DNA from 2 places in the Shewanella goraebulensis genome. Region 1 is predicted to be linked to the other one. Evidence: predicted binding sites of a transcription regulator. Region 1 holds the regulator's gene; the other holds the start of a gene.

Region 1 (5,153 bases):
AACATGATCGCTAACAGGCCCCTTAATCAGAGGGCTACCAATAAGAGATGGGAAAACACCAGGAAGACCAGCACCATTGGGTTGGTGACATGCGGCGCAAACGCCCATATAGACTTGCTCACCTTGAGCCATTAACTCATCATATGTGAGTGTTTGCGAAAGCGAGGCTTCTGCAGCAGCTTTAGCATCGACAGCTAGCTGCTTTTGGTCAAGTAACCATTGGTCATAATCGGCTTCAGAAAGTGCTTCGACCACAATAGGCATGAAGCCGTGATCTTTTCCGCACAACTCAGCACATTGGCCGCGGTAGGTGCCAACTTTATCAATGCGTGTCCATGCTTCATTAATGAAACCTGGATTAGCGTCTTTTTTAACCGCAAAAGCAGGCACCCACCATGAGTGAATAACGTCATCACTGGTCATTAAGAAACGCACTTTTCGATTGATTGGTAATACGAGCGGCTTATCAACTTCTAGCAAGTAAGTTTCAGTTTTTTCAGCAGAACCTTGGATTTGATCTGCTGGAGTTGAAAGCAAACTGAAGAACTCGACGTCTTCATTGAAATAGCTGTAATGCCACTTCCACTGAGAGCCGGTAACTTTAATGGTTAAATCTGCATCGCTAGGATCTTCCATAGCTATCAGAGTTTTAGTGGCAGGAATTGCCATACCGATAAGGATGATAAATGGCACGACAGTCCATGCTATTTCAACCTTGGTACTGTCATGAAAATCGGCAGGTTTAGCGCCTTTAGATTTTCTGTGATAGATCATCGAGTAAATCATGATCCCAAAGACCACAACACCAATCGCACAACAGATATATAGAATAATCATATGGAGGTCATAAACCCTACCACTGATTTCTGTCACACCTTGTGTCATGTTAAGCGGCATATCAGCCGCAGCAAGCGGCACTGCAAATAGCAGCACCATTAATCCATACAACAATCGCTTCACAAGACCACTCCTCTGCCAATTGCGATTTGCAATAACAACAAGGAAAAGTCACACAGTAATACTCTGCTCTATGCAAACTTCTCTAATTCCCGAAAAAGTTTGATCACTTCAAAGTACACGGTGGCTGCGAGTATCAATACTCGATTATTTTATTGGGTTATGGTGGCCACACTTGTACCTAATACTGAACTTTTCAATTCTTAAATTGACGCTTTTTATTCAAGGCTTTCTATACCGCATGGTACCAGCACAATCTTTACAGCGTTTTGTAGCTTCTTATCGTTTTACTAACTCAAGAGTGATAACAATTTGTTAGCCTCTTGTTAACTACATTACTTGGAGATTAAATATTGATCAAGATCACTTTATCATCTAATTTGCTGAAAAAAGGCGTAAAAAAAGCCCTTCACAGTAATGAAGGGCTTTTTTAAGAGAGATTAGTTTAGTGGAAAGCAGATAAATTTAACCGTGATGGTGCTGCTAAAGTATTGTCGCTCATATGTTCATCATGTAAGTGAGTATTTACATCTTCAATGATTACACCTTGTGCCAAAGCACTTTTAGCGACTAACTGAATGCGACGATTATCGCGAGCATCTAATGGTGTTGTCCATGTAATAACCGCACTGGAAGTACCACTTGTTAGTGCTTTTTCCATTGCCCAAAGTGTTTCAACTTCATCTTTGGTATGAACAAGCAATACTCGATCCATACGAACATTGGCATTGGCCAATATTTGCTTATAGCCAATATGTGGTGGATTAATTAATACAATCCAACGGCCTTGTTGGCTTAACACTGCTAACTGGCTGCATAACTGGGTTAGCTCAGTGATGCCTTGATTAGCACTTTGTTTGGTTTCAATACCTTGTTTAACAGGCGCTGTGGCTGATGTCATGTCTACCCACAAGCCAGGGTGACGTGGTGCATTACCTAATAATGTGTTCATAACCAACCTCCATTTCGGATAACGCCAACAGCAAGTCCTTCAATGGTGAGACTCTGGCAAGTTAAATCGACTTTTATCGGCGAATATTGTTCATTTTCTGCATGCAGATAAACAACATTGCCTTTCTTTTCAAAACGTTTAACGGTGACATCATCGTCAACACGAGCTACGACAACTTGTCCATTTTTGGCTTGCTGCATTTTGTGCACAGCCAATAAGTCACCTTCAATAATGCCAATATCTTTCATACTGTCGCCACGAACGCGTAGTAAGAAATTAGCATTAGGTTTGAACATTTCAGGATCGACTTGAAAGTACTGTTCAACATGTTCCATTGCGAGGATAGGTTCACCAGCCGCAACCTGACCGATAAGCGGTAATCCTTCTTCGACTTCCTCTTCTTCCTGAATCATGCGAATGCCGCGTGAAGTACCAGGAATAATTTCGATACAACCTTTTTTAGCAAGTGCTTTTAAATGCTCTTCAGCAGCATTAGCACTTTTAAAGCCTAATCTAGTGGCAATTTCTGCACGAGTTGGTGGCATACCTGTCTCGGCAATATTACATTTAATTAGTTCTAGAATTTCAGCTTGTCGTGGCGTTAAAGGTCTCATGTTGATTCCTGTTTTTTTATACAGTGACTGTCATTATATACAGTATCCTTGGTCGTGCAAGTATTAACCAATGAATTTTAAGGATGATACCGATTAAAGTTCATTTTTAACAGATTGGCAAAATTTAAATTTGTTTAAAAACAGTTATTTATATTGTTGCTGTTGGAGGGGGATTTATTTTGATTAAATTAACATTGATAAACAAATGATTCGGTTTTTTGTCGATACAGTATATTTATACAGTACTGATGTTCACTTTTGATAAGTATAAATAAGCGACTTATTTGCTTATATAATTAGCCTTAAAGGGATTTAGTTTGATGCTTAATTGTTAACTACATATACGCAGGTTAGTGAATCCCACCTAGATTCTGGTATCCTATGCGCAATAAATCGTTGTTGATAATGCGAATACTCATGCTAAAACCAGATTCTATCATTGCTAAATCGTTGCGTTGGATTCAGAAACTAATGGTACACAGTGTTGTTGTACCTCAAGATCCGTTCGCTGACTTAAACCTAGATCCTGAAAAACCAGTGGTCTATGTCATGAAGACAGAGTCGCTGAGTGATATCGCGGCACTAAATGAAATTACTGCAAAGTACAATCTACCTAGTCCTTATGAGCGTTTGGACATCGATGGGCTGAACACGCCAAGAATTGTGTGTGTTGAAGGCCGTAAACCCTTATTTGGCAAACGTCATAGTGGCGAGAAGTTTGTTGCTAACTTCACCAAATTACTCGACTTACACCAAAAGAATAAGCAGTTAGATATTCAATTGGTGCCAGTTAGCCTTTATTGGGGACGTATCCCGGGTAAAGAAGATGACACCATGACAGCTGCAGTATTTGAGCGTGAAAATCCGACTTGGCTACGCAAGTGGCTAATGATTTTATTTTTAGGTCGTCATAACTTTATTCAATTCTCAAATGCCATGTCTTTACGTTATATGGCCGATGAACACGGTACTGATGTCAGCATTGCTCACAAGTTAATTCGTGTTGCCCGCGTGCATTTCCGACGTCAACGTAAAGTGATGACGGGGCCACAGTTGCCTAACCGTCAAGCCATGTTTAACTCGTTACTCAAATCTGAATCGATCACCAAAGCGATTCAAGAAGAAGCAGCAAACAAGAAGATTTCTGAAGAAAAGGCGCGTGAAAAGGCCATTGAATATTTAGATGAAATCGCAGCTGACTACTCAGATAACCTGATTCGTATTGCAGAGCGCTTTTTAACTTGGTTATGGAACAAGTTATACAGCGGCATTAGCATTAAGAGTGCTGAGCAAGTTCGTAAACTGCATCATGATGGTCACGAAATTGTCTATGTGCCATGTCATCGTAGCCACATGGATTACTTATTACTATCTTATATCCTCTATTATCAAGGGATGGTTCCTCCGCACATTGCGGCTGGTATTAACTTGAACTTTTGGCCTGCAGGGCCGATGTTCCGCCGCGGTGGTGCCTTCTTTATCCGTCGTAGTTTTAACGGTAATAAGCTTTATACCGCAGTATTCAGAGAGTATTTAGATCAACTATTTGCCAAAGGCTATTCAGTTGAGTACTTCACTGAAGGTGGTCGTTCACGTACAGGCCGTTTGCTTGCGCCTAAAACTGGCATGTTAGCAATGACAGTGAACAGTGTACTACGAGGTATCGAGCGCCCTGTAACGCTGGTGCCAGTTTACTTAGGCTACGATCACGTGATGGAAGTATCGACTTATCACAAAGAATTAAGCGGTAAGAAAAAGCAAAAAGAATCGGTATGGCAGGTATTTGGTGCACTGCGTAAATTAGGTAACTTTGGCCAAGGTTATGTGAACTTTGGTGAGCCAATTAACGTGCAGCAATTCTTAAACCAGCAAGCACCTGATTGGCGCGAAGAAATTGCTCAAGATCCTGAGCAAAAACCAACTTGGTTAACCCCAGCGGTAAATACACTTGCCAATAAAGTGATGACTAACATTAATAGCGCTGCTGCGGCTAGTTCAGTCACACTAACCAGTATGGTGTTATTGGCTTCTGAGCAAAATGCGCTGGAGCGCGGTGAGCTTGAAAGACAGCTAGGTTTATATCTTAAGCTATTAAAAGAGGTGCCTTATACCGGTTATACCTCAGTGGCGGAAGGTAACCCTACTGAAGTGGTTGAACAATGTTTGTCGCTTAAAAAGTTCACTTCAACTAGCGATCAGCTTGGTGAAATTATTGCGATTGAAGAGCATGCTGTCATTGCAATGAGTTACTACCGTAATAACATTATTCACTTGATGGCCGTACCTTCGTTAATTGCTAGTTGTTTAGTGCAATACGAAGAACATAGCCGTGAGAAGATCCATAGCATCGTCAATGATTTTTACCCATTACTAAAAGCAGAATTGTTTATGGGGATTGAAGATTTACCAGCTTATGTAGATCATGTTTTAGACTTGTTTGTTGAGCAAGGGCTAATTACCGGAACAACTGAGTTTGAAGTCAATCAAGGTAATATTACCCAGTTAATGTTATTGTCTGAAACTGTCAGTGAGACATTACAACGTTACGCGATTATCTTTAATTTACTGGCTTACAAACCGGATATTGAACGTTCAGATCTAGAAAGCGCGAGCCACATGCTAGCTCAGCG
Region 2 (5,153 bases), 980 kb from region 1:
ATGCGCTGACAGGTGGTGAAGATTATGAACTACTATTTACTGTACCTGAGTCGCAACGAGGAGCGTTGGATACTGCGTTAATTCATGCTGGTGTTAAGTTTGTCAAAATTGGTCAAATTTGCGCAGGTGATAAATTACGACTGGTAGCCGATGGCCAACCTTTTGAACTCGACTCGAAACACTTTGAGCACTTTTAATGAAATTATTATCAACTGATCCTGCAGTATTAAAACTATCTTTAAAAAATCCAGTGCACTTTTTAGCGCTGGGTTTTGGTAGTGGCTTATCTGCCAAAGCACCGGGTACTTTTGGTACCCTTGCTGCAGTGCCTTTAGTGTATTTGATGGGACACTTAAGCTTAACCGCTTTTATTATTATCACTGTTATCAGTACGCTGGTAGGTTTTTATATTTGTGATAAAGCCGCAAAAGACATGGGCGTCCATGATCATGGCGCTATTGTTTGGGATGAAGTTGCGGGATTGATGATCACCATGATAGCGGCGCCAGCAGGGCTAATATGGATGGTGATTGGCTTTGCTTTATTTCGTTTCTTTGACATTCTCAAGCCTTGGCCTATTCGTTGGTTAGATGCCAAAGTACATGGTGGATTCGGCATCATGATTGATGATGTGCTAGCGGGGATCTTTGCGTTAATCTGTCTACAGGCTATTTATTACTTCGTGTAAATGAAGTCTTCAGTTTTGTGTATTAATAGGTCTTAGAGCCCTATTAATTACTACGAATTCATATACAAAAGCCCACTTAATAGTGGGCTTTTTAGTTTGGTCTCTTAAATTTAAATTCATTACATTGTATTCAAAGCTCATCAGCCTTAATGTTTAATGCAAAAGTTCTCTCGCATTGGCGAGTGTATTCTCGGTAATAACATCACCAGCAAGCAGTCTTGCTAATTCACTAATACGTTGTTCTTTATCCAATGGCTTCATTTGTGTTTCTGTACCGCCACTCTTGGTAAACTTATTCACTAACATATGCTGATGACCGTTACCTGCAACCTGAGGTAAATGGGTTACACAAATAACCTGTGTTGATTCGCCTAGGCTTCTAAGCATTCGCCCGACAACAGCGGCGGTAGGGCCTGAAATTCCCACATCGACTTCATCAAATATTAAGGTTGGAGTAGAAACTTTCTTAGCTGTAATCACTTGAATGCCTAAACCAATACGTGAAAGCTCGCCACCTGATGCCACCTTGGCAATAGGTTGAAGTGGTTGCCCCGGATTAGTCGTGACTTGAAATTCAATTTGGTCACTGCCAGTTAAAGACTGTATTTCAGGGTTAAAGTTAACAGTGATGCAGAACTTTCCTTTAGGCATATTCAATTCATGAATTGATTGAGTCACTAATTTATTTAGCTCTTTAGCGTAACGTAAACGGCTCTGGCTGAGTTTTTGCGCATTTTGGATATAAGCTTGTTTACTGTCATCAACTTGCAGCTGTATTTCATCAAGACGGCTAGCATCATTACTTAACTCTGTGAGTTCCGCTTTTAGTTGTTGATGATGTGCAGCAAGATTTTCCGTTTGTACATGGTGCTTTCTAGCCAGTTGCATTGCTTTAGAAATGCGTTGCTCAAGAAAGGCAAAATGCTCAGGATCGAGTTCAATTCTACTGAGGTAATCTTGTACTTCGCTGCTACTTTCTTGAACTTGAATTAACGCTTCATTAAGCATCTCGGCAATATTTTTAAGTGCAGGGTCAAAACTTTGTAAGTTATCAGCAAAGCCTACAGCACGATTAAGCAATGACTCCACATTATGTTCGTCATCTTCGCTCAGAAGTTGCAGGGTATTTTGACAACTATCTATTAAATCGGTGCCGTTTGCTAGGCGTTTATGTTCTTGTTCAATTTGTTCAAACTCGCCAGGTAACAACGCAAATTCATCCAATTCTTCAACTTGATACTGTACCAATTGCTTTCGGGCGATGCGTTCTTGCTGGTTTTGTTGTAACTGCTTTAGCTCATTTTCGATATTTTTACAGCGTTGGTAACTCTTACTAACGGTATCAAGTAAGAGTTTATGGTTGGCATAGCTATCGAGTAAGGTAAGTTGATGCTCACTTTTAAGCATGGCGTGGTGTGCATGCTGACCATGAATACCGACAAATAATTGCCCCAGTGCTTTTAATTGCGAAAGTGGAACAGGGTTGCCATTAATGTAGGCGCGAGAACGACCGTCAGCGCTGATAGTTCGACGTAATATACATTCATCTTCCACATCGAGATCATTGACTTCAAGCCAACGTTTAGCAAATGGAACATCATCCAAAGTAAAGCGTGCGCTGACTTCAGCTTTATTAGCGCCAGGTCTTACTGTATTGGCATCTGCACGATTACCCAAACATAGACCCAAAGCATCTATAGCAATGGACTTACCCGCACCAGTCTCACCAGTAATACTAGTCATGCCGGCTTTAAAGTCGAGCTCTAGAAAACGTACAATCGCGAAATTATTAATGCTTAATTGGCAAAGCATAATCAATCCTTGTGTGAATAATCATCAAACCACTGTATCTACAAACAGTGTACACTGTTTTTTTATACAGTAAAGCGTCAGCGATAGATTTTTGCCGCTTGATTTTTAATCTCCATTAAAACAATTGCTAAGCTCTGTTAACTCAAGCTATGCAGCATTTTTTCAATAATCGGTAGGGTGATAAAAGTGGCGATAGTACTGATGAGAATACACTTAGCACTTGCTAAACCGTAGGTTTGATAACGCTGAGCGAGTAAGTAAACACTTGCTGCAGTTGGAAGCGCTGCCAGAATAACCCCCATAACAAGCAGTTCAGGGTTAACGCCGAAATAACGTAGCAGCACATAAGCGATTATCGGCTGAAATATGAGTTTTAATATATTCAGCAAAGTCATCTCGATTGCAATATGTCTTCTAGGTGCAGTTTCTTCAGAACCTCCGTGCATAGCTTTAGCCAACACCATACCTATAGCAAATAGTGCGCAAGGACTTGACGTGTTACCAATGAGTCTCATCATCATGCTAATGCTATCAGGGATTGGTATTGTTAACGCTGATGCCATTACACCAAGAATACAGCCAATCACAATAGGGTTACTAATAAGTGCGTTTAACATGATTAAAATAGGATGTCGTTGCTGCTGTTTGTTAATCGCTAACTCCATGCTTACCATGGCAAAGGCAAACATGACAATGGAAAGCAAACTGGCAATCGCAGCAGCGGTAATCGCGTGATTATTGCCTGGATATAACATCATCATTAAGGGAATCCCGATAAAAGCTGTATTACCAAAGCTGGTATTGAGGCCTCTAATTGCAGCAAGTGCAGACTGTTTTTTATCAGCCCATAATGACAACACTGCGGTGACAAAGTAGGTGACAATCATTGCAGCGCCAAATGAGAAAATAAAACCCCATTGTAGGATTTCATTAATATCAGTTTCGGCTAGGGCAATAAATAAAATAGCGGGGAAGGCAACATAATAAACATATTCATTAAGTGTAAAATCGGTGTCATGTGGCAATAGTTTTAGCTTTTGCACAACAAAGCCTAAAAGCATAATACCGAATACTGCTATAAGAGGGGTAAGAATACTGGACATCCCTCATTCCTTCCTTAATGAATTAAGTGATCAGTATAGGCGAATTTCGAGTGTTAATTCTATTGAAAACTTGTCAGCGCCTCATGTTAACTTAATCTACGCCATGCACGATCAAAAACGATAATTGGCAGAATGAACACAAAAGACATGGTGGCTATTTTGCGTAGTTTTGGATTACTAAAATGAGGGTTTTACGTTTTACTTAAGAGTATGGCGTATGAGTTGTTAATTGAGGCCTTAATGCCTTTAAAGTGAAGGGAGCGTCTAATGCATGACTGAAGCATAATTAAATCATGGCCATAGCGACTCCCTTTGATAACACGCAAATGACTAATAACGAATACGTTATTAGTCATTTGGTTGTAAATTATTGCTGAATACTAATCCCAATATTGGATACGCCAGCATCGACGATTTCTTTACGTAGCTCTTTAATGAACTCAGTAGTTAGTTTTGGGTTATCTTCTATGATATCCAATAACATGCCTTGCAGTTCTTTCTCTTCTTGCATCACTGGGTGATTGAAAACAAATTCTTCAACCACTTCTTCGTTCAACTCATCTTGAAGTTGTTCAACACTGATAGCTTCAATGTAATTGGCAACAGTGCTTGAAGAAAGCTTACTGATATTAGTAATGTCTTCTTCGATTTTTCCTTGAATGCCACCTAACAGAGTGGTTAATGCAACGGCTGCATCCATTGCTGGGTAAACACCGTAAGCTTCAAAGTCACTTGGCTCAGGAGTATTATCCTCAAGGCGTTGTAAATGGATATCGTAATTGAACTTAAGCTTCTTGTCGTACTGAGATTGCCAAAGCAAGTCTAAGACTGTGCTTAACATTTTTGGCTCGCCAAACTCACACACTTCTGAAAATAATTGGTAGTTAGGCAGCATACGCTGACAAAGTGCGGTCGCAAATAATTGCTTTTGAGGTAAAGATAACGCTTTTAAGCGTTTAAAAAAGCCGGGTTTATTACTCATTGGGAACATCCGCTGATAACTGTGATATCACTTGATTTGCTGCTGATTCTACCTTAGTTAGCTCATCAAGTAACTCTAGTATTTCCGGTTCTAGATCATCAAGGCTGATTTTTTTCTTCAATGCTGATTCTATCTCTTGGCAAAGCTTTTGAGTATTGGGTACTCCGCAGTAGCAACTGGCGCCATGTAGTTTATGAACTGTTTGCAGCATTAGCTCATTATTGCCATCTTTTAAAGCGGTCTCGATGTCATTAACACTATCGGGTAAAGAGTCGACTAGCATTTGTAGCATCTCGATAGCCAAATCAGGCTTTTGATTCGTTTGCGCTAAGCACAGCTCCCAATTAAGGGTATGTATATCGAAATGGGTAAACTTAGGTTTATTGATCCAACGGTCTATGACGCCTTTAAGTGCGGCTTCATCAATCGGTTTTGGTAAGTAACCATCCATACCACTGCCTAAAATCAATTCTCGTTCTTCAGCAATGGCGTGAGCCGTGACCGCAATAATAGGTGTATTACGATTTAGGGATTCTTGGCGAATAAATTTGGTTGCGGTAATGCCATC

The links. Region 1 encodes LexA, which represses DNA repair genes until DNA is damaged. Its sites were predicted from a motif close to TACTGTATNNNNATACAGTA; they were not measured.
Region 2: a site for LexA is predicted at 2,553-2,572, ahead of recN (DNA repair protein RecN). Genes of this name have one in related genera too.

What each region holds. Positions count from the first base shown of each region.
Region 1 covers NZ_CP126972.1:4,646,374-4,651,526, reverse strand. Annotated here, with positions in the region: gene coxB (cytochrome c oxidase subunit II) at 1-960, opposite strand, end outside; gene QPX86_RS19595 (cell division inhibitor SulA) at 1,403-1,909, opposite strand; gene lexA (transcriptional repressor LexA) at 1,906-2,523, opposite strand; gene plsB (glycerol-3-phosphate 1-O-acyltransferase PlsB) at 2,941-5,153, shown strand, end outside.
Region 2 covers NZ_CP126972.1:3,662,149-3,667,301, reverse strand. Annotated here, with positions in the region: gene thiL (thiamine-phosphate kinase) at 1-197, shown strand, start outside; gene QPX86_RS15550 (phosphatidylglycerophosphatase A family protein) at 197-688, shown strand; gene recN (DNA repair protein RecN) at 842-2,500, opposite strand; gene QPX86_RS15540 (AEC family transporter) at 2,638-3,603, opposite strand; gene QPX86_RS15535 (YjaG family protein) at 3,971-4,585, opposite strand; gene barA (two-component sensor histidine kinase BarA) at 4,578-5,153, opposite strand, start outside.